DNA from 2 places in the Georgenia soli genome. Region 1 is predicted to be linked to the other one. Evidence: riboswitches for the same ligand, from Rfam matches in the RefSeq annotation. Region 1 holds a riboswitch; the other holds the start of a gene.

Region 1 (14,523 bases):
TGGAGGCCGCCCGATGAGCACCACCGCCACCACTCCCGCCAGCCCTGGCAGCCCCGGCACCGCCGGATCGACCACCGCGGGGTCGCCCACCGCCGAGTCGCCGGCAGCCGGCCCCGGCGCCCGGGCGACCGGTCCAGGCCGCGCCGTCGTCCCTCTCGACGGCTCGGCGCGCCTCACCTTCCTCGGCGTGATGAAGGGAGAGTGGATCAAGCTGCTCTCGCTGCGATCGACGTGGTGGACCATGGGCATCACGGTCGCGGTCATGACGCTGCTCGGCCTCGCGCAGGCCTCCTCGCTTCAGTACTTCGCCGAGGACGCGGCCGCGGCGGGTGCCACCCTGTACGGCGCCGAGGTCGTCATCGGCGGCTACCAGTTCGCCACGGTCACGATCGCGGTGCTCGGCGCTCTCCTCATGACCGGTGAGTACTCCACGGGCATGATCCGCTCCACGTTCGCGGCCGTCCCGTCCCGGCTGCCGGTCCTCGCGGCCAAGGGGCTCGCGCTGGTGGTCGTGACCGTCGTCGTCAGCGCGGCGAGCATCGTCGGGGCGTACCTGGTCGCCCGTCCCGCCCTCGGGAACTACGACCTCGTGCCGTCCCTGAGCGACGCGACCACCTGGCAGGCGTTCGGCGGCATGACGTTCTTCTTCGTCGCGGCCGCCTTCATGGCGCTCGGCCTGGGCGCGGTCGTGCGGCACACCGCCGGCACGATCACCGCCGTCCTCGGCCTCCTGCTCCTGCTGCCCGGCGTGCTGCAGTTCGTCCAGATCGACTGGGTGCAGGACCTGGTCGCCGTCCTGCCGCTGCCGGCCGCCGTGTCCTTCCTCAGCCTCGGCGCGCTGCTCGGCACCAACGAGCTCCTCAGCCCGTGGCAGGGCGTGGCGGTCGTCAGTGCATGGGCGGTCGCGGCCCTCGTGGCGGGGGCGGTCAGCCTGCGTCGTCGGGACGCCTGAGGAACGGCGCGCTACACCCGGGCGGCGTCCCGGCGCAGGCGCCACCAGGCCATCGCGGTGTTTCCCAGCCCGTCGACCGCCAGGAGCACGCAGGACAGGATCCGCAGCCACGACGGCTGGTCGCTCCAGAACCCGAGCAGGCTCGCGCCGACCATCACCGCCGCGAACAGCTCGAACAGGCCGACCGTCAGGTGCAGACGCGGCCGGCGGTGCAGGTACCGGCGCAGCCGGCTGAACGGGTCGTTTCCCGACGGCGCCCGGACCAGGTCGTCCCGCAGCGCGGCTCCCATCAGCCGGGCGGTGCCGGTGGCCTCGATCCGCTCGCCCGGCCCGAGCAGGGACACCGCGTCGGGACCCGGTCCGCGCGTCGTCGGACCGGCAACCTCGGCCGTCGCTCCGGCAACCTCGGCCGTTGCACCGGGAGCCTCGGCCGTCCGCCCGGGAGCCTCAACCACCCGTGCGATCTCGGCGGGGAGCCCCAGGGCGGCCGCCACGGCGGCCAGGAAGTGGTCGCCGTCGGGCGCCTGCGCGGCGGCGACCAGCGCCCTCCCGACGCCGGGGTCGAGGTCGGGGTGCTCGGGGAGGTCGCCCTCGCCGAGCCGGGCGGTCCGCAGCCGCTGCGCGAGCCGCTCGGCGGCGGACCCCTCCGGCACCGACGCGGGGACGACGGCGGCCATCGGGGGCGCCCAGGAGAGCTCGAGGTACAGCGCCCTGCGGCCCTTCCCGGCCACGTACGTGACGGCCCGAAGCTCCCCGCTGCGGCTCATGGCCACGTACGGGAACCCGAAGGACCACCTCCCCGGCGGCTCCGGCTCGAGGTAGGTGCCGTCGTCGGCGACCGCCAGCATCCAGGGGCCGAGCCGGTGCGCGGTGAGGGGCAGCCGGGCGCCGGCGACCAGCGCGCGGGCACCCACGAGGCCCTCACCGCGCCAGGCGTGCACCGACCGCACCCGTCCGGGGGCTTCGTCGAGCTCCGGCTCGACCGGCTCCGCCGGGGTGCCGTCCGGCCCGACGGCGAGCACGGGCCCGCCGCCCGGACCCACGGTGGTCGGGGCGTCCACCAGGACCGTCGCGCGGAGGTGCCGCGCCAGCGCCACCACCAGCGCGTCGACGTCGGTGCCCGGCCGGGGCACGCCGTCGGCCCCGGCGGTCGCGACCCGGGCGTCGTCGTCGACCGCGACACGCACGAGAACCCGGCCCGGCAGGGCCGCGACGTCACCGTCGACGACGGCACCGAGCACGCCCCGGGCGTGCAGCACGGCGGCGACGTCGGACTCGCGGGTCGGGGCGTCCTCGCGGCGGACGGTGAGCGTGAACGGCTCCCACGGAGCGAGCGCGTGCGGCGAGGGGGACGGCTGGTCCATGGGGCTCCTGATCGGGGGAGTGCGGGCGCCCGATCGTACCGACGCGTCAGCGCACCTCTGCGGCGGCCCGCGCGTCCGTCGCCTGCCGACGGCGGTGCCAGCCTGCCGCCAGGGGCATGAGGGCCGCCAGGACGACGAGCCCGGCACCGATCGCGGCCAGCAGCGAGATCGACTCGCCGAACACCGCGGCGCCGAGCAGGAGGGCGACCACGACCTCCCAGTAGGACAGCGCCGAGAGCTCGGCGGAGCGCAGGTGCTTGCCCGCGACCACCAGCAGACCCAGCGCGAAGAGGCCGCAGACGAGGAAGAACGTGACCGCCCAGGCCCAGTTGGTCGCCGTCATGCCGGACAGGTCGGGGCGCGTCACGGCGACCATCGCCGCGGCACCGACGCTGCCGAAGAGGAAGTTCCAGAAGTTGCGGACGTCGGCGGGCATGTCCGCGCGGTAGCGGTAGCACAGCAGGGCCGCGCCGTAGAGGACGCCGGAGGCCGCAGCGAGCACGATCCCGAGGATCTGCTCGTCCGAGCCCGGCGGCCTGGTCCCGCCGATCAGGCCGGCCGCGAGCATCATCCCGACGACGCTCGTGGTCAGGGTGGCGACGGCCAGCTCGGTGACGTGCTCCTTGAGCAGCACGCGCGCCAGCACCGTCGCGATCACGGGCCCGAGAAGGTGCAGGACGACGGCGAGCGAGAGGCTCGTCAGCACGGTCGCCGAAAGATAGGTCGCCAGCGACAGCCCGAGGAAGATGCCGCCCAGCACCACCGACCAGGACAGCCGGGTGCGGCGCAGCACGCCGAGCCGACGGGTGGCGGCGAGGATCACGAGCATGCCCAGCGCGCCGGCCAGCATGCGTCCGAGGGTGAGGGCCTCGCCGATGACGGCCCCGGGGGGAGACGCCATGCGGCCGAAGACGCCGGCCGCACCCATGGCGGTGGTGGAGACGATGATCGCGACGATGCCGAGGCTGCGGTTGCGCCCGTGCGCTGCGGGAGCGTCGCTCGGGCGTGGCTGCCCGCGGGCGGGCGTGGCGGTGGACGGCGCGGAGGTGTCGGTAGAGACGGCCACGGAACTCCTCGTGACAGGGCGCGCGAAAGGCGCGCACGAGCGGGTGCGGTCTTCCCCGCTCTGTCATCGGACCTGAGAGCTTTCGCGGGCCAGGGCCCGCTTGCACCATCGGTGAGCCCGTCAGGGCTGCTTTCCAGAGGAGCCTCGCCGGCGGCGGTTCTGGGGCCTGAGAGATTCCCGGGGAGGTTGCTCCTTCGGCGCCCGCTGATGCGGGACTCTCCCGCCGCGGTTCGGTGGCTGTTCAGTTGTGGACGTTTCAAGTATGCCTTACCGGACGGCACTGTCCGGTGACTGCGACGCCCCGGGCGCGGGTGGGGTTCGTCATAGGGCGATCGCGGGCGCCGGCCAGGCCCGGGGCGAGATGCGCCGCCTGTGCGGCCAGAGCATGCTGAGTGAGGCATCAACCCTTCCCGGCGAGGCCTGCGGGGCCGGCCGGCAGGGGACACGGCGTGGCGGAAGGACGAGCGAGATGAGCGCAGCATCGGCCGCCGAGGCCGTTCTCGACGGCGCGGCCGGCATCCGGCAGTGGCAGGAGGACCTGTACCGGGACCTGCACGCGAACCCCGAGCTGGGGCACCAGGAGACGCGCACCGCGGGGATCGTCGCCCAGGAGCTGAGGTCGCTGGGGTTCGACGTGCACGAGCACGTCGGCACCACTGGCGTGGTGGGGGTCCTCACCAACGGCGACGGGCCGGTGGTGCTGGCCCGCGCGGACATGGACGCGCTGCCCGTGGCCGAGGCGACCGGCCTGCCGTACGCGAGCACGGTGCGCGCGGTCGGCACGGACGGCAAGGAGGTGCCCGTCATGCACGCCTGCGGGCACGACGTCCACGTCGCCTGCCTGCTCGGGGCGGCACGCCTGATGGCCGGCGCGAGGTCGTCCTGGTCCGGCACGTTCGTGGCGCTGTTCCAGCCCGCCGAGGAGCTCGCCGAAGGAGCCAGCCGCATGGTCGACGGCGGCCTGGCGCAGCTGGTGCCCAAGCCCGACGCGGTCCTCGGCCAGCACGTCCTGACCTACCCGGCCGGCACCGTCGGCACCCACGCCGGCCCCTTCCTCTCGCTGGGCCAGAGCATGCGGGTGACGGTGCACGGGCAGGGCAGCCACGGGTCGATGCCCCACCTCTCCGTGGACCCGGCGGTGCTGGCGGCGATGATCGTCGTCCGGCTGCAGACCGTCGTCTCCCGGGAGATCAACCCGGACGAGTTCGCCGTGCTGACGGTGGGGAGGATCGCCGTCGGCACGAAGAGCAACATCATCGGCGACCACGCCGTGCTCGAGCTGAACCTGCGTGCCTACAGCGAGGAGACGCACAAGAAGATGGTCTCCGCCATCGAACGGATCGTGCGCGCCGAGTGCGCCGCGTCGGGCTCGCCCAAGGAGCCGGAGTTCGAGACCTACGACAACTACCCGCTGACCGACAACGACCCGGACGTCACGGCCCGGGTGGCTGCGGCGTTCCGCTCGCACTTCGGTGACGCCGCCACCGCGGTGGGCCGGCAGACCGCCAGCGAGGACTTCTCCATCGTGCCGCGGGCGCTGGGCGCCCCCTACACGTACTGGGCGCTCGGCGGCACCGACCCCGAGCTCTACCGCAGCGCGGCCGAGCGCGGCGCCCTGGCGACAGAGGTCCCCGGCAACCACTCGCCCCGCTTCGCGCCGGTGATCCAGCCGACCCTGCAGACGGGCACGGCCGCCGTCGTGGTGGCCGCGCTGGCGTGGCTCGCGGCCTAGCCGCCGGCGAGGGGGATCGTCCGACGTGGCGGCAGACGTGACGGAGCAGCTCAACACCGTCCTCCCGGACGTGTTCCGGGCGCTCGACCTCACCGGAGTCTTCCTCAACGGCGTCCTCGGGGGCACGATCGCCCGCCAGCGGCGGTTCGACCTCGCCGGCTTCGTCATCCTCGCCATCGTCTCGGCGCTCGGCGGCGGCATGCTGCGCGACACCCTGCTCCAGGCCGGGACCCCGGTGGCCCTCACCGACCCGTACTACCTGGGCACCGCGATGTCCGGCGCGCTCGTCGCGTTCGTCATCCCGCTCGGTGGGCGGTGGTGGTCGCGCACCTTCCTCGTCGGTGACGCCCTCGTGCTCGGGTGCTGGGCCGCGACCGGCTCGACCAAGGCGCTCGCCGCCGGTCTCGGGGTGCTGCCGGCCGTGATGCTCGGCGTCATCACGGCCGTGGGCGGCGGGATGATCCGCGACGTCGTCGTCGGGCAGCCGCCCGTGATCTTCGGCGGGAACACGCTGTACGCGACGTCGGCCGTGCTCGCCTCGCTCGTGGTCATCGGCATGAACGGGCTCGGTGAGCAGACCCTCGGGATGGGACTGGCGATCGTCGTCGGCGCCGGCCTGAGCATCCTGGCCCACTGGCGCCAGTGGTCCCTGCCCTACGCGCCCACCGTGCAGCTCCCGAACCTGCGACCGCGATGGCGCCGCGAGGGTTCCGCCCCGGGCGAGGACGGTCCCGCGCCGGGCCGCGACTAGCCTGCGGGCCGCCGCGCACGGACGGCGTCGATCACGAGCCGCGCGGCCTCGGCGGGGTCGTCGTGCTCCCACACCCGCACCACCGACCAGCCGACGGCCTCGAGCAGGGCGGTGGTGTCGGCGTCGCGCGCCTGGTTCGCGGCCAGCTTCTGCGACCACCACGCGGCGTTGGCGCGCGGCTGGGTCCCGTGCTCCGGGCAGCCGTGCCAGAAGCAGCCGTCGACGAACACCGCGACCCGCGCGCGGGTGAACGCGATGTCGATGGTCCGGCGCCGGTTGCCGGGGACCGGGTAGTTCACCCGGTACCGCATCCCCGCCGCATGGAGACGGCGGCGCAGCAGCAGCTCGCACCCGGTGTCCCGCCGCGCGGCGACGGACATCCGCCGCGAGACCGCGGCCGAGGACGCCCCCGGGTGGGGCGGGACGCGTGTGCTCGTCATGGGGCCTCCGTGCCCCCCAGCGTAGGCCGGCGTCCCTCGTCGCCCTGGGCCTCGCGTCAGCGCCCGACCGGACGGACCGCCGCGTCCGCGAGCCAGTCCGTCGCCGCGGCCGCGCCGACGACGACGGCGAGCAGCCCTCCGTAGAGCGCGACCGTGACGCCCAGGGCCACGGGGGACAGCACCGAGAGCCGCTGCCAGTCCTGCGCGGCGGCGCCGGCGGTCGCGACGACGACGCTCCCGGCCGCGAGGAGCGCCCGGCCGGTCCGCCGTCGTCCCAGGGCGGTCGCCACGGCCCCCGGGAGCAGGGCGGCGACGAAGGTGACGACCGCGACGAGCATCCCGGTGGTCCCGGCGTCGGGGCGCTCCCCGGCCGCCAGCGCGGCGAGGCGCAGGAGCCACACGCACACCCCGCCCGCGACCCCGCCGACGCCGAGCGTGACGACGACGCCGGCAAGCACGCGGGCGGCGCCGGGCATCAGTCCGGGTCGGCCGGCTGGCGGCCGGGCCGCTGCCGCGCGAGCAGCGCGGCGCCGACACCGCCCACCGAGAAGGTGAGCGTGGTGACCGTGACCAGGAGCAGCGGGGCGGTCCAGCCGCCGGTGGCCGAGTTGAGGGCCCCCGCCAGCGGAGCGGCGAAGGTCGCCGCCACGTAGCCGCCGGCCTGGACGCGCGCGGACACGGAGGCGGCCTCACGGTCGGTGCGGGCGACCCGGGCGATGATCGACAGGATCGCGGTGAAGCCACCTCCCTGGGCGATGCCACCGACGATCGCCCACGTCGTGAAGGCCTCGGGCGCGACGAGGAGGCCCAGCGGCAGCGCCACCCAGAAGCCGCCGATCACGGCGACGGGGACCCAGGCAGGGGCGCGGGTGGCGATGAGCGGCACGCCGAACGACCCGGCGATGGCGGCGATCTGGAACAGCGAGGCGGTGGCGCCGGAGGCGGCGGGGTCGAGGCCGCGGGTGTCGGCGAGCAGCGTCGGGAGCCAGGCGGTGACGGCGTAGTAGGAGAACGACTGGCCGCAGAAGGCCACGAGCAGGAGCCAGCCGATCCGGTTCACCCGCTGGGACGTCCGTGCCGTGATCGCGGCCGGCGGCTGCTCGGCCCGGCCGGTGGGTGCCTTCCCGTCTGCGCCGGCCGTGCCGGTCGCTCGGGCCGGGGCGGCGGTGGCGGCCGCAGCGTCGGCGGCTGCCGCGGCGGCGGTCCGCCGGCGGGCGAGCCACATCCAGTACGCGGCGCCGAGGGCCGCGAAGATCCCCCAGGTGGCCAGCGCCCCGCGCCACCCGACCATCGCGGCGAGCGGCGCCGTGCCGAGGGAGGTGATCATCGAGCCGACGTTGAGGGCCGCGGTGTACACGGCCGTCACCGTCGAGGTGCGCCGCCAGTGCACGTCCCGGCGGATCACCACCGGCACGACGATGTTCCCGATGGTGATCGCCGCCCCGATGACCACCGTGCCGAGGAACACCGCCCACGCCGGGCCGGCGGAGCGGACGATCGTCCCCGCAAGCACCCCGAGGAGGCACGCGACGACGGCGAGCTCCGCTCCCGCGCGCCGGATCACGCGCGTCGCGAGCGGGGTGGCGAGGGCGAAGCAGAGCACCGGCAGGCTCGTGAGCAGCCCGGCGGTGGTGGCGGAGAGGCCGAGGTCGGCGCGGATGTCGCCGATCACCGGGGCGGGTGCCACGATCGGCCCCCGCAGGCTCAGTGCCACGAGCACGACTCCGGCGACGACGGCCCAGGGCATCACTCCCCGTGCCGGGGACGGCAGATCGGTCGACATTTGCTCTCGATCGTAAGCCGGGTCGCGCGGCGGTCCGGCCGCGGTCCGGCTGCCGGCCCCGGAGGCCGGCGGCAGCCGTCCGGCCGGTCCGGCGGGTGGTGCCTCAGCGGCGAGGCCCGGCTCCGTCGTCGGGAAGGAGCCGCGCCAGGGAGTCCAGGACGACGTCGAGGCCGAACTCGAACTCGTCCCCGAAGTCGTAGCCGGGCTGCAGGACGCGCTGCGTGGCGTACTCCACCAGGTGCGGGTACTCGCCGGGGTCGAACTGCGCGGCGATCGAGCTCGCCACCTCCGGCGGCGTCTCCGTGCCGGTGAAGGGCAGGCCGGCCTCCTGGACCGCGAAGCCGTAGAGGAAGGCGTCGAGCAGGGCGTAGGCGTGCCCGGTCATCTCCACCGAGAAGCCGGCCGACCGCAGCGTGGCGAGCACGGCCTCGTGGTGGCGCAGCGTGGCGGGCCCCGGGGTCGCGCGTGACTCGAGCAGCGCGATCGCCCAGGAGTGCCGCCGGAGCACGAGCCGGGCCGACGACGTGCGGCGCCGCAGCTCCTCGCGCCAGTCCCCGTCGGGCGAGGGGAGCTCCATCTCGCCGAAGACCACGTCGACGACGCCGTCCAGGATCGCGCTCTTGCTGGCGACGTGGTGGTACAGCGACATCGGCCGGACGTCCAGCGCGGTCGCCAGGGAGCGCATGGTGAGAGCCTCGAGTCCGCGCTCGTCGGCGATGGTCATCGCCTGCCGGAGCACCCGCTCGCGGCTCAGCGGTGCTCGTGCGCTCCCGGCGGGTTCCGGCTGGGCCAATGTTGCGCTCCTCGTTCTCTGGACGTTCTCTGGACGACCGTACTTTGTAAGGGTACGCTCCCGTACTAAGTAAGGCAGACCGCCCGGGGCTGCCCGACGATGCGAGGAGCCGAAGATGGCCGCGAAGCAGGACGTCGCTGAGAACACGGACGGCGGGACGGTGACCGCGGGCACGCTGCGCGCGGTCGTGCACGAGGAGTACGGCCCCGCGGAGGTGCTCCGGCTGGCGCAGGTCCCGCGCCCGCAGCCCGCGGACGGCGAGGTGCTCGTCCAGGTCCGCGCCGCCGGTCTCGACCGGGGCGCGTGGCACGTGATGACCGGGGAGCCGTACCTCGGCCGCCTCGCCTTCGGGCTCCGCCGGCCGAAGAACCCGGTCCTCGGGATGGAGCTGGCCGGCACGGTGGTCGCGCTCGGGCGGGGCGTGAGCCGGTTCGCCGTCGGCGACGAGGTGTACGGCGTGGGGAGGGGGAGCTTCGCCGAGCTCGCCGTGGCCAAGGAGGGGCAGCTGGCCCGCAAGCCCCAGACGCTGAGCTTCGAGGAGGCGGCCGTCGTCCCGGTCTCGGCCGCCACGGCGCTGCAGGGCCTGGTCGAGGTGGGCCGTGTCCGCGCCGGGCAGCACGTTCTCGTCACCGGGGCCTCCGGCGGCGTGGGCAGCTACGCCGTGCAGATCGCCAAGGCCCTGGGCGCCGAGGTCACGGGCGTGGCCGGCCCCGCGAAGCAGGACTACGTGCGCGGGCTCGGTGCCGACCACGTCCTCGACCGCACCCGCGAGGACCCCGCCGACGGCACGCGCCGGTACGACCTCGTCCTCGACATCGCCGGCCGGCCGCCCCTCCGGGCGCTGCGCCGGGCCCTGGCACCGCGGGGCACGGCCGTGCTGGTCGGCGGCGAGGGCGGCGGGAAGCTGACCGGCGGCATGAACCGTCAGCTGCGGGCGGTGCTCCTGTCGATGTTCGTGCGTCAGCGGCTGGCGATGTTCGTCAGCATCGTGCGCGCCCCGGCGCTCGAGCGGCTGAGCGAGCTCGTCGAGAGCGGGCTCGTGATGCCCTCGCTCACCGGGACCTACCCGCTGGACCGGGCGCCGGAGGCGATGCGGGACCTCGTCGCCGGGCGCGTGCGGGGCAAGGTGGCGATCGTCCCGGGCGACGGAGGGCTGTAGCGCCTCGGGGTGACGAATCGCCTGGCGGGGCCTCGCCCGGGCGGGAAGACTCGTGCCATGAGCGACGGCGCCAGACCATGGGTGCTGCACGTGGACCTCGACCAGTTCATCGCCGCGGTGGAGATCCTGCGCAGGCCCGAGCTTGCCGGCTTGCCCGTCATCGTCGGGGGCCGGGGCGACCCCACGGAACGTGCGGTCGTCTCCACGGCGTCGTACGAGGCGCGGGAGTTCGGCGTGGGGTCCGGGATGCCGCTGAAGACGGCGGTCCGCAAGGTGCCGGACGCCGTGTTCCTGCCGGTCGACGCCCCGGCCTACGAGGCCGCGTCCGAGCAGGTGATGGCGGCGCTGCGGGACCTCGGCGGCGTCGTCGTCGAGGTCCTCGGCTGGGACGAGGCGTTCCTCGGGGTGCGCACCGCGGACCCCGAGGCGCTGGCGCGGCGTGCGCAGGCGGCGGTCCTCGCCGCCACGGAGCTGCACTGCTCCGTGGGGATCGGCGACAACAAGGTGCGCGCGAAGATCGCTACGGGGTTCGGCAAGCCGCGCGGGATCTTCCGGCTCACCGCGGAGAACTGGTTCGAGGTGATGGGGGACCGGCCCACGCGGGAGCTGTGGGGCGTGGGCGCGAAGGTCTCCAAGCGTCTGGCGGACCACGGCATCCGCACGGTGGCGGAGCTGGCGGCGGCCCCGCGCGAGGAGCTCGTCGGGGAGTTCGGTCCGCGCATGGGGCTCTGGTACAGCGAGCTCGGGCACGGCGTCGGGCCGGCAGTGGTCGACGACAGCCCGTGGGTCGCCCGCGCCCACAGCCGTGAGACCACGTACCAGCACAACCTCACGACGCGGGAGCAGGTGAGCGCGGCGGTCCGCGAGCTCGCCGAGCAGGTCTTCGAGGACACCGCACGCGAGGGCCGGCCGGTCTTTCGTGTGACGCTGAAGGTCCGCTACGCACCTTTTGTGACGAAGGTGGTCGGGAAGAAGCTGCCCGAGCCGACGAGCCGCCGCGAGGACGTCCTCGCCGCGGCCGCGGCGCTCGCGGACCGCCTCGACGGCGACCGCGAGGTCCGGCTGCTCGGCGTCCGGGCCGAGATGGTGATGCCGGAGGAGGACCACGTCGAGCGCACCCCGGTGCGGGGGCGTCTGTAGCGACGGCGGCTGCTTCCCGGGCGCCCGCCGGCTTCGTGGGTGCCCACCGGCTTCTCGGCCGCCCGCCGGTTCTTGGACCCGCCGATTTCGCAGGCGCCCACCGACCTAAGGTTCGCGCGTGCCTCGTCGCGGTCCGCCGCCCTCGAGCGGCACGCCGGACCGATCCGGACCCCGCCGTGCGGCGGGCGTCCTGCGGTCGGCCGCCGTGGCCGCCGCCACGAGGATCCACAGCGCCGCGCCGAGGATGAGGTTGTAGACCACGTCGGGTACGCCGACCATCGCCGGGGAGGCGAGGATGAACCCGCTGGCGGTGATCGGCACGTGCATGAGGATCGCCAGCAGCACGCTCCGGGTGTGGGTGTAGACCCACACCATGAGCACCCGGTAGGCCAGGAACCAGGGGACGATCGCGGCGACGGAGAGAGCCCGCGGGACGGTCCCGGTGTCGGCCGGTACCCAGAGCGGCAGGTGCAGCACGAACCACGGCAGGGCCACGAGGAGGCCGGTCACCAGCACCCCGTGCCGCCGGCCGATCTCGTGCGCCGCGAACCCCGTCCAGGCGATCTCCTCGAAGAAGCCGGCGAGCAGGCCTGCCACCAGTCCGGCCACCAGCAGGCTCGCCCGGTCCTCCGGCGTGATGATGCCGGGGAGGAAGGCGTTCGAGGTGAGCGACAACGCCAGGAGCGTCGTCGTCATGAGGACCGGCGCGGTCAGCAGGGCGGCCGCGTACCAGCGGACGCCCACCCGCCACCGGATCAGCCGAGCGCCCAGGTCGCGCAGGCCGGCGGCGCCGAAGGCGAGGGTGGTCGTCAGGACGGCCGCGAGGGTGTAGCTCGCGGGACCTGCCAGGACCGCGACGCCGTACATGGCCGGCGACAGGTCTGCGGGGGTCGAGGGTGCAGTGCCGGTGCCGGTTACGCCGAGGAAGGCGTTGACGAGTACTCCGAGGAGGAGCACGAGCGCGAGTACCAGGACGTAGAAGAGCAGCACCGCGTGCCTCGCGAAGAAAGGACGGACGGAATTTTCTGGCCCTGTCTCCATGGCGGCGGCCGCCTTTCCGAGCTCCACGCGTGAGAGCCGGGCGGTCGCCGTCGATGTTTCCTGCGCCCGCCGTCCAGTTCTGTGCGACCGGGGTTCCCGCGCGACCTCATTGTCCGTACCGCTGGGTATCGCCCACGCTACCTCTGCTCGCACCCGTCTCGCCTTGTTACGGCGGTCCGACGTGCCGGGGCCAATCTCCTGGCGGTCGGCCGTCGGTCGGCGGGCGGAATGTGAATGGCGGCACTTTAAATTTCCGCTGAGCGCGCTCCCGGTGACCTTGTCGATGCTTGACCCAAGAAGAATATCGGCTAAACTTGAGAGACCTCCACGGGAATTCCTCGTCACGCCTTTGTGCGGACGCTCACGAATTTCGCCGCGGAGGTTTTTCACATCTTTCGAGAGGAGATACGTGCGGCTCAAGAAGAGCATGTTGCCGGCGCCTCCGCCCGGCACCGAGTGGTCCCTGCGGCAGCGCGGGGACAGCGTCCGACTGAGGTTGCGGACCAAGGGCTTGTTCGGGACCGAGATCGGGAGGTGGAGCACCGAGGCTTTCTCCCGTCTGGCCCCGGATCCGGTCACCGCGCTCACTGACGTGGCGACCCAGATGGTCGCCGCCGCGCAGGTGGAGATCGAGGTCGCCGCCTGAGCGGGCGCGCCCCACGGACCACCCAGGACGAGAGGAGCCCTCACATGTTGCAGCTCGACACGCCGGCCCGGAAGCACCGAACCGCCGCCCGCACCCCGCTTTACGTCGGGCCCAGGACCGCCGCAGCCGCCGCCGCCCCGGCGGCCACCGCACCGGCCACCCCCGCCCCGGCGGCACCCGCCGCGATCGACATCGTCGACCAGTGGGGCGCGCACTCGTTCCCCGCGAGCGACCCGCCGGCGAACTGGTGATCGGCAGGCGCCCGGAACGGTCCGGGCGCCTGCTGGCCCCGTGACAGCTGCCTCAGGCGCCGGCGAAGAAGGCCCCGGTGGCGGCGGTCAACGCAGCCACGTCGTCCACGTGCGCGAGCTCGCGGGCCGAGTGCATCGACAGCAGCGGCACCCCGACGTCGACCGTGCGGATGCCGAGTCGCGTGGCCGTGAGCGGCCCGATCGTCGACCCGCACGGGACGGCGTTGTTCGACACGAACTCCTGCCACGGCACCCCGGCCGCCTCGCACGCGCGCGCCCACAGCGCCGCGCCGTGCGCGTCCGTGGCGTAGCGCTGCTTGGCGTTGATCTTCAGCAGCGGCCCGCCACCCAGCGTCGGGCGGTTCACCGGGTCGTGGCGCTCGGGGTAGTTCGGGTGAATCCCGTGGCCGGTGTCGGCCGAGAGGCACCACGAACCCGCGTAGGCGCGGCGCAGCTCCTCCTGCGTGCCGCCCGAGAGGCGGGTGAGGACGTCGTCGAGGAACGGGCCGGAGGCCCCGGACCGTGACTCCGAACCCAGCTCCTCGTGGTCGAACGCGGCCAGCACGCTGACGTGCGCGGCGTCGTCGGGCGCCCCGACGAGCGCGACCAGGCCCGCGTGCACGGAGAGGAGGTTGTCCATGCGCCCCGCCGCGAGCAGGGAGTCGTCGAGCCCGAAGCGGCGCGGCGCCTGCGTGTCGGCGGTGAGGATGTCGTACCCGGCGACGTCCTCGGCGCGTAGGCCGGCGTCCTCGGCCAGCCGGGCGAGGACGTCCCCCTGCGGCCCGACCCCGAAGACCGGGGCGGTGTGCCGCTGCGGGTCGAGGGCGAGGCCCTTGTCGTTGACCGTCCGGTCGAGATGGATCGCCAGCTGCGGGATGCGCAGGAACGGGCCGGTCCTCGTCAGGTGCTCGCGGCCGTGACGGTCCACGAGGCGCCCCGCCAGCTCGAGCTCCCGGTCGAGCCAGGAGTTGAGCAGGGGCCCGCCGTAGACCTCGACGCCGGCCTGCAGCCAGCCGTGCGCGGTGATCGTCGGGTGCGGCTTGAGCTTGAAGCCGGGGGAGTCGGTGTGCGCGCCGAGGATCCGGAAGGGCGTGGTGGGCCCCGCCGTCCTCGGCCTCACCCACGCGACGACGGCGCCGTCGCGCACGACGTAGCTGCGCCCGGACGGCTCCCACCCGGCCGCCTCGTCGAGACGCGTGAACCCGGCCGCGTCGAGGCGCCGCGCCACCTCCGCGGCCGCGTGGTACGAGGACGGGGAGGCGGTGATGAAGTCGGCGAGATCGGCGATGTGGTCAGCAGGATCTGGCATCGGACCATCCAAGCACGCGGTTGGAGCCCGGACCGTCCCGCCGAACGTGGACGGCGGGCAGAACGGCGGCCGCCGGCACTACCGGGCAGCGCCGCA
Region 2 (14,523 bases), 1.8 Mb from region 1:
TTCGCGCCGTCGATGTAGACCTGGCCGCCCGCGGCGTGCACCGCCTCGCAGACCTCGCGGACCTGCTCCTCGTACACCCCGTGGGTGGACGGGTAGGTGATCATGATGCAGGCGAGCCGGGAGGCGTGCTCCTCGATCTTGGCGTGCAGGTCCGCCACGTCGACGTTGCCGCCCTCGTCGGTGGCCACGACGACCACGCGCAGGCCGGCCAGCACCGCGGACGCCGCGTTGGTGCCGTGCGCGGAGGCCGGGATCAGGCACACGTCGCGCTCGGAGTCCCCGCGGGAGCGGTGGTAGCCCCGGATGGCCAGCAGGCCGGCGAGCTCGCCCTGCGAGCCGGCGTTGGGCTGCAGGCTCACGGCGTCGTAGCCGGTGGCGGCGGCCAGCCAGCGCTCGAGGTCGTGGATCAGCTCCAGGTAGCCCTCGACGTCCTCGGCCGGCGCGAAGGGGTGGATGCGGGCGAAGCCCGGCCAGCTGATCGCGGCCATCTCGGCCGCCGCGTTGAGCTTCATCGTGCACGAGCCGAGCGGGATCATGCCTCGGTCGAGCGCGTAGTCCTTGTCCGAGAGCCGGCGCAGGTAGCGCATCATCGCCGTCTCGGTGCGGTAGCTCGAGAAGACGGGGTGCGTGAGGTACTCGCTGGTGCGGCGCATGTCCGCGGGCAGGGCCACCTCGGCGGCCCCCCCGGCCGTCTCCTCGGGCCGCATGTCGTCCGCACCGCCGCCGGGGGCGGCGTCGGCCGCAGCCCCGACCGTCCGGGCGACCGCCGCCGCGAGCGCGGCGACGTCCTCGTCGGTGGTGGCCTCGTCCACGGAGACTCGCACGCGGTCGCCGTCCTCGACCCAGACGGTGATGTTCTCCTCCAGCGCCGCCCGGCGCACGGCCTCGGCCTGCCCCGGCACGTCCAGCTCGAGGGTGTCGAAGTAGTGCTCGTGGGCGAGGCGGACCCCCGCCCGCCGCAGCCCGGCCGCGAGCGCGCGCGTCCGGGTGTGGACGCCCTCGGCGATCTCCCGAAGCCCGTCGGGCCCGTGGTACACGGCGTACATCGAGGCCATGACGGCGAGCAGGACCTGGGCGGTGCAGATGTTCGAGGTGGCCTTCTCCCGGCGGATGTGCTGCTCGCGGGTCTGCAGCGCGAGCCGGAGCGCGGTGTCGCCGTCGGCGTCGCGGGAGACCCCGACCAGCCGGCCGGGAAGCTGACGCTCCAGGCCCTTGCGCACGCTCAGGTAGCCGGCGTGCGGACCGCCGAGACCGAGCGGCACCCCGAAACGCTGGGTGGTGCCGACTGCGATGTCCGCGCCGAGCTCGCCGGCGGGCGTGAGGAGCGTCGCCGCCAGCAGGTCGGCCGCGACGACCACCTGCGCGCCGGCCTCGTGGGCGGCGCCGACGACCCGGTCGAGCACCGAGCGGGGCAGCACCCGCCCCGACGCGCCGGGAAGCTGGACGAGCACGCCGAAGACGCCGTCGAGGTCGACGCCGTCGAGCCCCTCGGCGAGGTCGGCGCGCACGAGCTCGATGCCGAGCGGGGCCGCCCGGGTCTCCAGCACCGCCAGGGTCTGGGCGAGGGTGTCCGCGTCGACGACGAACCGGCCCCCCGCGCCCTTCGTGGCCCGGCGGGCCAGCAGCATCGCCTCGGCGGCCGCGGTCGCCTCGTCGAGCATGGACGCCCCGGCCACCTCCAGGCCGGTGAGGTCGATGACCATCGTCTGGAAGTTCAGCAGCGCCTCGAGGCGGCCCTGGGAGATCTCGGGCTGGTACGGGGTGTAGGCGGTGTACCAGGCGGGGTTCTCCAGCACGTTGCGCTGGATGACCGGCGGGGTGAGCGTGTCGTAGTACCCCTGGCCGATCATCGAGGTCCGCACCGTGTTGCGGGCGGCGAGGCCGCGCAGGCGGGCGAGCACCTCGTGCTCAGACGCGGCCTCGGGCAGGCCGGCGGGTGCGCCCTCGTCCTGGATCGAGTCCGGGACGGCCGCCTCGACCAGCTCCTCGAGGGTGGTGACGCCGACGGCGGCGAGCATCTGCTCCTGCGCGCCGGCGTCGGTCCCGATGTGACGGTCGGAGAACGCCCTCACGCGCCCTGCCCCTCCACCAGCGAGGCGTAGCCGTCGGCGTCGAGGAGGCCCTCGGGCAGGTCGGTCACGCGCAGGGTGTAGAGCCAGCCCTCGTCGTACGGGTCGGAGTTGACGGTCTCGGGCGAGTCGACGGCTGCCTCGTTCACCGAGAGGACCTCGCCCCCGGCGGGGGCCACGAGGTCGGAGACGGACTTGGTGGACTCGATCTCGCCGCAGGACTCGCCGGCCGAGACGGTGGCGCCGACCTCGGGCAGGTCGAGGTACACCACGTCGCCGAGCGCCTCGGTGGCGTAGGAGGTGATGCCCACGCGCGCGGTGTCGCCGTCGACGGCGATCCACTCGTGGTCGGCGGTGTACTGGCGGTCGTCGGGGTAGCTCACGGGTGGCTCCGTTCGGTGCGGGAATGACTGGTCGGGGACGAGGTGCGGGACGGACGCCGTGCGGCGCCGTCAGGTCTGGTGCGCCGGGTCATCGGGGCCGGCGGTAGAAGGGGAGGTCGACGACGGTCATGGGCTGGCGGCGGCCGCGCACGTCGGCCTCCAGGACGGTCCCAACGGCGGCGCGGGCCTCGTCGAGGAGCGCCATGGCGATCGGGCGGCCGAGCGTGGGAGACAGGACGCCGGAGGTCACCGTGCCGATCTCGCCGTCGCCGTCGAGCACCGCGCTGCCCGCGCGGGCGGCGCGCCGGCCCTCCCCGGCGAGACCGACGAGCGTCGTCCCGGTCGGGTTCTCCGCGCGCCGGGCGAGGGCGTCGCGGCCGACGAAGTCATGCTCGAGGTCGACGACGCGGCCCAGCCCGGCCTCGTAGGGCGTGACGTCGCGGGTGAGCTCGTGCCCGTACAGGGGCATGCCGGCCTCGAGCCGGAGCGTGTCGCGGCAGGCGAGCCCGCACGGGACCACCCCGGCGTCCGAGCCGGCCTCCAGCAGCGCGGTCCACAGGTCGACGGCGGAGGAGGCCGGGGCGGACAGCTCGAACCCCACCTCGCCGGTGTAGCCGGTACGGGCGAGGAGTACGGGCACGCCCGCGACCTCGGCGGGGGCCGACGCGTAGTACCGCAGCGCTCCGAGGTCGGCGTCGGTGACGCGCTGGAGCACCTCGGTGGAGACCGGGCCCTGCAGCGCCACGAGCGCACGCGCCTCGGTGCGGTCGGCGATGTGGACGCGCTCGCCGGAACGGACGGTCAGCTCGTCGAGCACGACGGTGCGGTTGGCGGCGTTGGCGACGACGAGGAACTCCGTCTCGGCGAGGCGGTAGACGATGAGGTCGTCCAGCACCCCGCCGTCGGGCGCGACCATCATCGTGTAGCGGGCCCGCCCGACGGCCAGGGTCGAGCTGCGGGAGACGAGGGCGTGGTCCAGCGCGTCCGCCGCCCCCGGGCCGGACACCTCGATCTGGCCCATGTGGGACAGGTCGAACAGGCCGGCGCGCTCGCGCACCGCGGCGTGCTCGGCGAGGTCGGAGGTGTAGCGCAGCGGCATCTCCCAGCCCGCGAACGGTGTGCTGGCCGCGCCGGCGTCGCGGTGCACGGGGTAGAGCGGGGTGCGCAGGAGGTCGGTGGTCATGCGTGGAGCTCCGTCGGTCGTCGGGCCGGTGCGCGGTCGCGCACGTCGAACGGCTCCCCCTCTGTGCTGGTTACCTGAGAGCTTCGGGATCCCCGTGGATCCCTTTCACCGTGGGTGAGCCGTCACGCGCCGCACGAGGCCGCGCGTGGGACTGCTTTCCAGAGTGGCCTGATCGACACGGTGCTGGAACCTGAGAGATTGCCGGGGCGGTTGCTCCTTCGGTGCGTCGCGAGGACGACTCTCCCGTGCCGACTCATGACGGCCCGATATGCAGTTTGTGGCGGCGCCCACTACCGGCTCCCGCGTGGCTGCACGCTACCACCGCCCGCGGGGCGGGCAGCCTCAGGGGGCGCTGACGGGTTTGACGGCGAGGACGGGGCAGGGCGCGTCGAGCAGGATGCGCTGCGCGTTCGAGCCCAGGATGAGCTTGCCCACGGGCGAGCGGCGGCGCAGTCCGATGACGATGAGCTCGGCGCCGACCTCCTCCGCGGTCGCGACGAGCGACTCCGCGACATCCTCGGAGCGGCGCAGCTGCCGGATGTCGTACGCGATGTCGGCGTCGTCGAGGAGGTCGCGCACGGTGTCGGCCTCGGCCTCGAGCGTCGAGCTCTCCTCGCCCTGCGAGCGGCGCGCGAGGACCACGACGAGGCGCGAGTCCCGCCGTCGGGCCTCCGTCACGGCCGCGTCGAGCGCCGCCGAGCCTTCCTTCGTGGTCACGTAACCCACGACGACCGCCATACCTGCTCCGTTCCTGCCGCCGAGAGGGCGGCCCCCGGTGACCGTGGCGGGGACGTTACCCGATCGGCGGCCCGGCCAGGACCCGGAGAGCGCGTGGCGGGCCGGGAGAGCGGCTGCGGGACGGGTCCGTCATCGACGCCCCACCCACGCGGGCGGCACGCCGGCGTCGAGCGCGGCGACCACCAGCTCGGCCAGTCGGTGCCCGGGCTCCTCGGCGAGGGCCTGCCGCGCGACGACGTCGGCCCGCGCCCCCTCGTTCCCCCACCACGCGAGGTAGGCCAGCAGGCCGAGGGCCGGGCCGCCGTCGCCGGGCGGTGCGTGCGCCGCTACCCGGTGGGCGAGCGCGATCGCGGCGCCGACGGCACCGAGGTCCGGCGGCGTCTCGGTCTCGAAGGCGCGCACGACCACGTCGGGGTCCAGGAACTCCGCCGTGCACGCGCCCCCGCCCACCATGGCCGCGGCGACGACGGCGTCTCGGACCACCTTGTCCCCGAGCGCGACGAGGAGCCTGCCGAGCGCCTCGGCGGACGCCCCGCCGGCCGGGCCCGGTCCGGCGCTGGCGACCGCACCGTCCCACAGGCGTGCCGCGTCCTCCCGCCAGCGCTCGAGCGGGAGCTGGTCGCGGGCGGGCCGGGCGCCGGGTACGCCGAACGCCGCCCCGCGCACGAGAGGCGCACCGCCGCAGGAGCGCAGCACCGCCGCCCGGCGTCGCCGCTCCTCCTCCGCCGCGACGTGCGCAGCCCCCAGCGCGTCGGTGTCCGTCACCCGTTCGACCCCCAGGTCGGACCGCCGGCCGGTGGCGCCGTACCCGGCGACGACCATCGCGAGGGCCCCCGCCGACGCCGAGAGCTCGGCGAGGGGGCGACCGGCGGCGGGGCAGCAGTCGCACGCGTCGAGGTGCGCCCAGCCGTCCGGGCCCACGACCCACGTCTCGAGGTCGGGGGCGACCGGCCACAGCTCGGCGTCCAGAGCGTCCGTGAGGTGGGCGACGACGGCCTCCAGCCGGCCGGAGTCGTCCGGGGTGTCGGTGTAGAGCACCAGGAGCCCCTCGTCCGGCTCCGTCGCGGCGACGTGGCCCGCCAGGACCGCCGCGGCCGCGGGACCCCTGCTGGGCTCGTCGAGGTCGCTGAGGTCCATGCGTGCCACGAGCCCGACCCGGCGCGTGCCCTGTGGCGTGCCGGTCAGGGTGACGAGGACGGCGGACTCTGCGGGGTGGAAGCCGAGCCGGTACGGCACGAGGGCGAGGAGGTCGCAGGACTCGCTGAGGCGGATGGTCTGTGCGGTGGTCATGGGGCCATCCAGCCCGAGGCGGGCGCCGGCCCGCCCGCGCCCTGTGCACAGGCAGTGCCGCGGCCCTGCCTGTGCACGGAGCACCGTTCAGGCCACGGCTGTGCACAGCGTCCCGTCGGGCGTGCCGCACGGGCGAACCTCACTCCCGACCGGACGTCCGACCCGGTCCTGTCCGCATAGGGTCGGGGCATGCAGAGCGTTCTGACCGACCTTCGCGACGCCGTCTCGACGCGCGTCCTGGCCGCCCTCGACGAGCGGACCACGCCCTTCGCGGACGTGGGCGCACCGCTGGGCGAGTTCCTCGCCCCGGCCAGGTCCCTGCTGGGCGGCGGCAAGCGGCTGCGGGCGCTGCTGTGCGGCGCGGGGTGGACCTGCGCCTCCTCGGCACCGCTGGAAGGGCCGGTGGTGCTCGCCGGCAGCGCCCTGGAGCTGTTCCAGGGGGCGGCGCTCGTGCACGACGACGTCATGGACGACTCCCTCACCCGCCGCGGCATGCCCGCCGCCCACCGCCGGTTCGCCGGCGAGCACGCGGAGCGCGGGTGGCTGGGCAGCGCCGACGCCTACGGCCAGGCCGGCGCCATCGTCCTCGGCGACCTGCTGCTCTCGCTGTCCTCGATGGAGATGGATGCCGCGCAGGCGGCGGCCGGCCCGGCGGCAGGTCCGCGCGCGCGGCGCATCTACGACGCCATGACGGCCGAGGTGGCGCTGGGGCAGTACCTCGACATCCGCTCCCAGGCCCAGCCCTGGGAGGACGACGGCGAGGCCTCGCTCGCCCGCGCGCTGCAGGTGGTCCGCCACAAGTCGGCGCGGTACTCGGTGGAGCACCCGCTCGTGACGGGTGCCGCGCTCGCGGGCGCCGACGACGACCTCCTCGCCGCCCTCTCCGCCGTCGGGCTGCCGCTCGGCGAGGCGTTCCAGCTGCGCGACGACGAGCTCGGCGTCTTCGGGGACCCTTCCACCACCGGCAAGCCCGCCGGCGACGACCTGCGCGAGGGGAAGCGGACCGTCCTGCTGGCGATGACCCTGCAACGGGCGGACGGGGCCGACCGGGCGTTCGTCCAGGAGCGGGTCGGCGCTCCGGACCTGGGCGACGACGAGGTCGCCCGTCTCCAGGACGTCATGCGGGCGACCGGCGCCGTCGAGGCGCACGAGCGGCTCATCGCGGAGCGTCACGCCGCCGGCCTGGCCGCGCTGGAGGCCGCATCGCTGCCCCCGAGGGCGGACGCTCTCCTGCGCGAGCTGGCGGACGCCCTCACCCGGCGCACCGCCTGAGCGTCGCCCGGCCGCGCCCGCGGTACCGCGGGCGGGGTGCGACGGTCAGTCCGCGATCAGAACGCGATCGTCTGGGCGGCTCGCCGGACCGCGTGCGTGCGGCGCGCGCGCAGGGCGGCGATCGGCGTCTCGTCGAGCTCGTCGTGCCGCGTGTACAGCCAGCGGAACGACTCCTCCGGGTCGTAGCCGGAGTCGGCGAGCACCATCAGTGTGCCGCGCAGCGCGGGCAGCGGGCCGGGGCCGTCCTGCTCGTCCGGGCCGAGCAGGAGCTCGGCCGGCACCGACAGGGCGTCGTTCGGTCCACGGGGCACCGCCAGCAGCTTGTGGTCGCGCAGCATCGCGCGCACGTCCCGCAGCCGGATGCCGATCAGCTCGGCCACCTCGGGCACGGAGTACCAACGGGCAGGCTCCTCAGGCACGACGCTCACGGGAGGAGCCTATTCGGATATTCGGACAAGCGGTTGTCGACACGCCACACTAGTCGCTAGTGTCACACTCGTTTCATCAGTCACATGTGCACCACCGACAACACAGTTCACACGAGAAGCCCCGGACAACGGGACTCGGGCGTCTGCGAGCCGGTGTCCCCCTGTGCACGTTCCTTGGAGGATCGATGTCGAAGGTCGAGAACGCCTCTCGCACCACTGCCCGCACCCACGCGGGACGGGCCGGTATCGGTCTGGCCCTCGCCGCGACGACCGCCGTCGGCGTCGCGGTCCCGGCCGCCACGGCGCAGGCGGCCCCGGTCCCGACCGGCGCCGGCGTGCACGGCGCCACGGTCGGTGCCACCGCGCTCGCCCCGCAGGCCCGCACGTCGACGCCGACGATGACCTACCGGGTGCAGTCGGGCGACACCGTCTCCCACATCGCCGCCCGCACCGGGTCCTCGGTGAGCGCGATCGTCCGCGCGAACAACCTCGACTCCCGCGCGCTCATCCGCGTCGGGCAGATGCTGAAGATCCCCTCCGCGGCGGCCCCCAGCGCGCGCCCCGCGGTCAGCGTGGCGAGCACGGCGGGTGCGACCGTCACCCACACGGTCGCCGCCGGCGAGACCGTCTCCGAGCTGGCGAAGAGGTACGGCACGACCGTGTCCGCCGTCGTCCGGGCGAACGGCCTGTCCTCCCCGGACCGCATCTACGTGGGTCAGCGACTGACGTTCTCGGGCGTGGCCGCGCTGCCCAGCTCCTCCGCCCCGGGTGCCACCGCCGTCCCGACGGCCCCGGCCCCGGCCCCCGTCGCCGTCGCGACGCGCAGCCACACCGTCCGTGCCGGGGAGACCGTCTCGGGCCTGGCGAAGAAGTACGGCACCACTGTCAGCGCGATCATCGGCGCGAACAACCTGCGTGCGTCGGGCCTGATCTACGTCGGGCAGAAGCTCGTGCTCCCCGGCTCCGCCGCCTCCTCCCCCGCCGCGCCGGCTCCCGCGGCGCCGACGAGCCCGGCGCCGGCCGGCGCCTCCTCCGGGACGTACACCGTGCGCTCCGGCGACACGGTCTCGGGCCTGGCCAAGAAGTGGGGCACGACCGTCTCCGCCGTCATCGACGCGAACCGCCTGAGCGCGTCCGGCCTGATCTACGTGGGCCAGAAGCTCCAGGTCCCCTCCACGGCGGCGGCGACGCCGTCCACCACGCCGACCTCCACTCCCCTCGTGCCGAGCACCTTCCTCGGCCGGACCTACCCGGAGGCCACCGTCGCCTCGGCGAACGCCAACAAGGCCACGCTGCTGGCCACCGGCGTGCCGTCGCGGGCGCACATGCAGGCACTGGTGGCCCAGGTCGCCGCCCAGATGGGCGTCGACCCCGCGCTCGCGCAGGCCCACGCGTACCAGGAGTCCGGCTTCAACCACGCCTCCGTCTCCCCCGCCAACGCGATCGGCACGATGCAGGTCATCCCGTCCTCCGGGGAGTGGGCGTCCGACCTGGTCGGCCGCAAGCTCAACCTGCTCGACCCGTACGACAACGTGGTGGCCGGCGTGGCGATCATCCGCCAGCTGCAGCGCACGGCGCCCGACCTGGAGACCGGCATCGCCGGGTACTACCAGGGCGCCGGCTCGGTGAAGCGCAACGGGATGTTCTCCGACACCAAGATGTACGTCGCGAACGTCAAGGCGCACATGAACCGCTTCTGACGTCGTCACAGGCGTCCGGGACGCCGGGACGAGGGCCGGGCCACGGGGCCCGGCCCTCGTCGTCACACCCCGTCCGGCGTGAGATACGGCATGCCGACCGCCCGCGCCGACCCGGGGCGGTTACCCTCACGTCGTGGACGCCGCGACCCTCGACCCGATGATCGGCCACCTGGTCGACGACCGGTACGAGGTGACCTCCCGCATCGCGCGCGGCGGGATGGCGACGGTGTACCGCGCCACCGACCGGCGCCTGGACCGCACCGTCGCGGTGAAGGTGATGCACGCGCACCTGGCCGAGAGCCCCGACTTCGTCGCCCGGTTCCGGCGTGAGGCGCGCGCCGCCGCCCGACTCACGCACCCCGGCGTCGTCGCGGTGCACGACCAGGGCCTCGCGGGCGAGGCCAGCTACCTGACGATGGAGTACGTCGACGGGCCCAACCTGCGCACGCTGCTGCGTCGTGACGGTGCCCTCCCGCTCGGCGAGGCGCTCTCGCTCACCGACCAGGTGCTCGACGCGCTGGCCGCCGCCCACCGGGCGGGACTGGTGCACCGCGACATCAAGCCGGAGAACGTCCTGCTGACGCCGGAGGGCCGCGCCAAGGTCGCCGACTTCGGGCTCGCCCGGGCCGTCACCGAGGCGACGGCCGCGTCGACCGGCACGGTGCTGGGCACCGTCGCCTACCTGGCGCCCGAGATCGTCACCGAGGGCCGCGCCGACCCGAGGGCCGACGTCTACGCGGTGGGTGTGCTGCTGTACGAGCTGGTCACCGGACGCCAGCCCTTCACCGGTGAGGCCCCGATCCGGGTCGCCTTCCAGCACGTCAACGGCCGGGTGCCGGCGCCCTCCGCCGTCGTCCCGTGGCTCCCCAAGGAGGTCGACGAGCTCGTCGCGGCGCTGACCGCACGCGAGCTCGACGAACGCCCCGAGGACGCGGCCGCCGCGCTGACCCTGGTCAGGCGCTGCGCCGCCGCGCTCGATCCCGCCACGCTCTCCCGCCGCGCCGCCGTCGCGCCCTCCCCGGGCGAGACCGTGACCGGAGCGGCGCGTGACGACCGGCACCACGACCACGACGACGCCACCCGGCCCGGCACCGACACGGCCCTGACCACGGTCGCCCCCACGGCCGGCACCATCGCCCTGCCGATCGGCGCCATCACCCGCACCGAGCCCGCGTCGCCGGCACAGCCCCCGCCTCGTCGCCGTGCCTGGCCCCGCGTGCTGGCGGTGCTTCTGGCGCTGGTGCTGGTCACCGGTGCCGGTGCGCTGTGGTGGTTCCAGGTCGGCCCGGGCGCCACGGTCGCCACGCCGGCGGTGGTCGGCCTCGAGGAGGACGCGGCCGTCGCCCAGGTCCGGGAGGCCGGCCTCGAGCCGGTCGTGAGCCGGACGCACCACGACGACGTCGCCGCCGGCCAGGTCATCTCCACCGACCCGGGGCCCGGCGTCGACGTCCACAAGAGCGGGCAGGTCCGCATCTCGGTCTCCCTCGGGGTGCTGATGCTCACCGTGCCCGAGGTCGCGGGCTCCGACGTCGCCGCGGCGACGGAGGCGATCGGGGCCGAGGGGCTCCAGGTCGGCGAGACCGGCGAGGAGTACCACGACACCGTGCCTGCCGGGGCGGTCATCTCCTCGTCGCCCGCCGCCGGCGAGTCGGTGCCGCACGACACCCCGGTCGACCTCGTCGTCTCCGCGGGCCGGGAGCCGGTGGAGCTGCCGGACGTGACCGGCCGCCAGAAGGGGGATGCGGTCGCCGCCCTCGAGTCGGCCGGGCTCACCGTCGGCGAGGTCGCTGAGGCGCACTCCGACACCGTCCCCGAGGGCGCCGTCATCTCCCAGGACCCCGCGGCCGGCGCCGGCCAGCTCTACCGCGGTGACGCGGTCGACCTCACCGTCTCCCTCGGCCCCGAGCTGTTCGAGGTGCCCGACGTCGTCGGCCGTCAGGTCGACGAGGCCACGCAGTCGCTGGAGGGCGCCGGCTTCCGGGTCGACGTCAAGGAGGTGCTCGGCGGCTTCTTCGGCACCGTGCGGGCCCAGGACCCGGAACCGGGCTCCAGGCTCCCCCGCGGCAGCGTCATCACGCTGACCGTCGTCTGACTCACTCCTGGTACGAGTACCGCTCCTCGCGCCAGGCGTCACCGCGCAGGTGGTAGCCGCGTTCCTCCCAGAACCCCCGCTGGACCTCGGTGAGGTAGTTCCAGCCGCGCACCCACTTGGGCCCCTTCCAGGAGTACAGGTGGGGCAGGATCAGCCGCAGCGGTCCGCCGCGCTCGTCGCTGAGCGGCTCGCCGCGGCGGTGGGTCGCGAGCACGGCACGGGGCGAGACGAGGTCCTCCAGCCGCACCGTCGCCGCGTAGCCGTACTCGGCGAAGACCAGGACGTGCTCGACGTCCGTGCGCGGCGGCGCGAGCTCGACGACGTCGCGGGCCGCCACGCCGGACCAGCGCTCGTCCACCGCCGACCAGCCCGTCGCGCAGTGCAGGTCGGCCACGACCTCCAGCGGGGTCAGGCCGAGCACCTGCTCGAAGGTCAGCGCGTGCTCGGCGCCGTCCGCCGTCGCGCCGCCCACCGTGAGGCGCCAGCGCTCAGGACGACGGCGCGGGACCGGCCCGTAGTGCATGACCGGCGCCTCGGCGACCAGGCGCTGGCCGGGCGGCAGGAAGCGGTCGGCGGGCAGGCGCGGGACCGGCGCCATGCCCTCGCCCATGCTGTGCCCGTGGCGCCCGCCGTCGTGATCCACCGTTCCCCCTGCGGCTGCCGTCGTCGTCCCTGGCGAGGCCTCAGTGGCCGCGCAGCATCTCGGCCACGTCGAAGGCCATCTCCAGCGACTGCTGGTGGTTCAGCCGCGGGTCGACGAGCGTCTCGTACCGGCGTGCCAGCGCGGCGTCGTCGACCTCCTCGCTGCCGCCGAGCACCTCGGTGACGTCGTCGCCGGTGAGCTCGACGTGCAGCCCGCCCGGCACGGTGCCGAGCGCCTGGTGCACCTCGAAGAACCCGTGCACCTCGTCCAGGACGGTCGCGAACTCGCGGGTCTTGTACCCGGACGGCGACGTGATGGTGTTGCCGTGCATCGGGTCGCACACCCACGTGACGGGGCGCCCGTCGGAGGTCACCCGCTCCACCAGACCGGGAAGGACGTCCCGGATCTTGCCGGCGCCCATCCGGGTGATGAAGGTGATGCGCCCGGGCTCGCCGTCGGGGTTGAGCCTGTCCATGAGGGTGAGCGCGTCCTCGCCCGTCGTCGTGGGGCCGAGCTTGACGCCGATCGGGTTGCGCACGCGGGAGAGCAGGTCCACGTGGGCGCCGTCGACCTGGCGGGTGCGCTCGCCGATCCAGAGGAAGTGCGCGGAGGTGTTGTACGGGTCGCCCGTGCGGGAGTCGATGCGGGTCATCGCCGCCTCGTACTCGAGCAGCAGCGCCTCGTGCGAGGTGTAGAAGTCGACGGTCCGCAGAGCCTCGAAGTCGACGCCGGCGGCGCGCATGAAGCGCATGGCGCGGTCGATCTCGGCGGCGAGCACCTCGTAGCGGGCGTACGCCGGGTTGGCGGTGAAGCCGCGGTTCCACTGGTGCACCCGGCGCAGGTCGGCGAAGCCGCCGTTGGTGAACGCGCGCACGAGGTTGATCGTGGTCGCCGAGCGCTGGTAGGCCCCGAGGAGGCGCCGCGGGTCGGGGATGCGGTCGGCCTCGGTGAACGGGTGGCCGTTGACCGCGTCGCCCCGGTAGGCCGGCAGCGTGACGCCGTCGCGGGTCTCGTTGTCGGAGCTGCGCGGCTTGGCGTACTGCCCCGCCATCCGGCCCATCTTGATGACCGGCAGGCTGGCGCCGTAGGTGAGCACCGCAGCCATCTGCAGGATCGTCTGGATCTTGTTGCGGATGCGGTCAGCGGTGGACTCCGCGAAGGTCTCGGCGCAGTCGCCGCCCTGCAGCAGGAACGCCTCGCCGCGTGCGGCCATCGCGAGCTTGTCGCGCAGGCTGTCCGCCTCGCCGGCGAAGACCAGGGGCGGGAAGTCGCGCAGCTGCGCGGTCACGTGGCGCAGCTCCTCCGGGTCCGGCCAGTGGGGCTGCTGCGCCGCGGGGAGCTCCCGCCACTGCTGGAGACCGCTGAGGACCTCCGGTGTTGCCTCGATACTCACCCGGACAGGATAGGTGCCGCCGAGAAGTGAGACGGACACCGTCCATCAAACGGCCACCGCGGCTCCCCGAGGCACGGCGGGGCACCGAACCCTCCGGGCCCCACCCCGCGACGGCCGTCCGGTGTCGCGCATCGGTCTCCCCCACGACCGCGTCCCGACCCCCCGGGCGCTGCCGGCCGGCCAGCAGCGCTCGGGGTGTCGGGCCCACGCTCGGTGGCGGGGTCGGTCCTGCGGGCCCTTGCCCCGCAGGACCGTCCGGTGTGGCGGCAGGGCCCGCCGGCTCCGTACCGCCCCGGCGTCAGTGCGCCGCCGGGACCGCCGCCTCGACCGGCTGGCCGATGTCGGCCATGAGCTCGCGGAACCACTCCTGGGAGATGTCGAACGCCTTGCCGCCGGCGATCCGCGGGAACGGGACCGCCTTGAGGCGGTCGCCGTCCTCCTCGTCGTGGCCGATGACGCCCGACTCGCCCCTGAGGGCGCACTCGACGCCGAGGTCGACCATGGACTTGATGAGCCGGAGGTCCTCGACGTTGGCACGGGCGGAGCGGGAGAAGTAGCCGCTCTTCTGCACCATGACCTTCTCGGCGCCGATCTTCTCGGCGAACTGCTTGGCGAACCAGGCGCCGGGGTTGATGGTGTCGAGCTTGACGTGGCCGAAGGGGTCGCGCTCGACCTCCTCGCCGCGGGCCTCGAGCTCGGCGACGATCTCGGGGACGCCGGCACCCTCGGAGAGGAAGATGTTGACGTTGCCGAGCTCGTCCATCACGCCGCGGAGCCGGCGGGCCTCGCCCTCGATGTCGATCTTCGCCTCCGGCAGGAACACGGCGTGGATGTCCCACCGCTCACGGCTGAGGCCGATGCTGGGCACCCACTCCTGGGTGTCGAGCCAGGCGCGGTAGGACCGGGCCGCGGCCGCGGTGAGCCAGCCGCAGTGCCGGCCCATGACCTCGTGGACGATGAGCATCCGGGGGCTGACGCGGTGCTCGCCGATGATGTTCTGCGCGAACTCGCTGGCCTGCTCCGCCGCCGTCCACGCGCCCAGGGACTGGCGGATGGGGACGATGTCGTTGTCGATGGTCTTCGGCAGGCCCACGACCGTCAGGTGGTAGCCGTTCTCCTCCAGGTACTGGGCGAGGTCGGCCGCGGTGGTGTTGGTGTCGTCGCCGCCGATCGTGTGCAGCACGTCCACCCCGTCCGCACGCAGCTGCTCGGCAGCCACGGCGAGCGGGTTCTCACCCTCCTGCACGAGCCCGCGCTCCACCAGGTTCTTGGCGTTGGTGAGCTTGACGCGGGAGTTGCCGATGGGGCTGCCGCCGAAGCGGTGCAGGATGC

The links. A riboswitch is a leader RNA that binds a small molecule or an ion and turns the genes downstream of it on or off. The one in region 1 is predicted to bind glycine.
Region 2: linked by a shared signal. The riboswitch ahead of gcvT (glycine cleavage system aminomethyltransferase GcvT) and the one ahead of ATJ97_RS09675 (DMT family transporter) in region 1 are both predicted to bind glycine.

The regions. Positions count from the first base shown of each region.
Region 1 covers NZ_PDJI01000004.1:1,836,718-1,851,240, reverse strand. The annotation lists gene ATJ97_RS09690 (ABC transporter ATP-binding protein) at 1-17, shown strand, start outside; gene ATJ97_RS09685 (ABC transporter permease subunit) at 14-952, shown strand; gene ATJ97_RS09680 (hypothetical protein) at 964-2,316, opposite strand; gene ATJ97_RS09675 (DMT family transporter) at 2,363-3,382, opposite strand; glycine riboswitch at 3,527-3,615, opposite strand; gene ATJ97_RS09670 (amidohydrolase) at 3,852-5,114, shown strand; gene ATJ97_RS09665 (trimeric intracellular cation channel family protein) at 5,140-5,865, shown strand; gene ATJ97_RS09660 (very short patch repair endonuclease) at 5,862-6,305, opposite strand; gene ATJ97_RS09655 (hypothetical protein) at 6,362-6,781, opposite strand; gene ATJ97_RS09650 (MFS transporter) at 6,781-8,088, opposite strand; gene ATJ97_RS09645 (TetR/AcrR family transcriptional regulator) at 8,192-8,881, opposite strand; gene ATJ97_RS09640 (NAD(P)-dependent alcohol dehydrogenase) at 8,997-10,040, shown strand; gene ATJ97_RS09635 (DNA polymerase IV) at 10,098-11,180, shown strand; gene ATJ97_RS09630 (CPBP family intramembrane glutamic endopeptidase) at 11,286-12,248, opposite strand; gene ATJ97_RS09625 (hypothetical protein) at 12,631-12,867, shown strand; gene ATJ97_RS20030 (hypothetical protein) at 12,912-13,118, shown strand; gene ATJ97_RS09615 (M18 family aminopeptidase) at 13,171-14,427, opposite strand.
Region 2 covers NZ_PDJI01000004.1:32,534-47,056, reverse strand. The annotation lists gene gcvP (aminomethyl-transferring glycine dehydrogenase) at 1-2,018, opposite strand, end outside; gene gcvH (glycine cleavage system protein GcvH) at 2,069-2,452, opposite strand; gene gcvT (glycine cleavage system aminomethyltransferase GcvT) at 2,541-3,635, opposite strand; glycine riboswitch at 3,687-3,803, opposite strand; glycine riboswitch at 3,804-3,891, opposite strand; gene ATJ97_RS01675 (universal stress protein) at 3,978-4,373, opposite strand; gene ATJ97_RS01670 (DUF4192 domain-containing protein) at 4,503-5,663, opposite strand; gene ATJ97_RS01665 (polyprenyl synthetase family protein) at 5,853-6,935, shown strand; gene ATJ97_RS01660 (Rv2175c family DNA-binding protein) at 6,992-7,363, opposite strand; gene ATJ97_RS01655 (lytic transglycosylase domain-containing protein) at 7,549-9,063, shown strand; gene pknB (Stk1 family PASTA domain-containing Ser/Thr kinase) at 9,197-11,155, shown strand; gene ATJ97_RS01645 (molybdopterin-dependent oxidoreductase) at 11,157-11,753, opposite strand; gene ATJ97_RS01640 (class II 3-deoxy-7-phosphoheptulonate synthase) at 11,839-13,191, opposite strand; gene ATJ97_RS01635 (pyrophosphate--fructose-6-phosphate 1-phosphotransferase) at 13,490-14,523, opposite strand, start outside.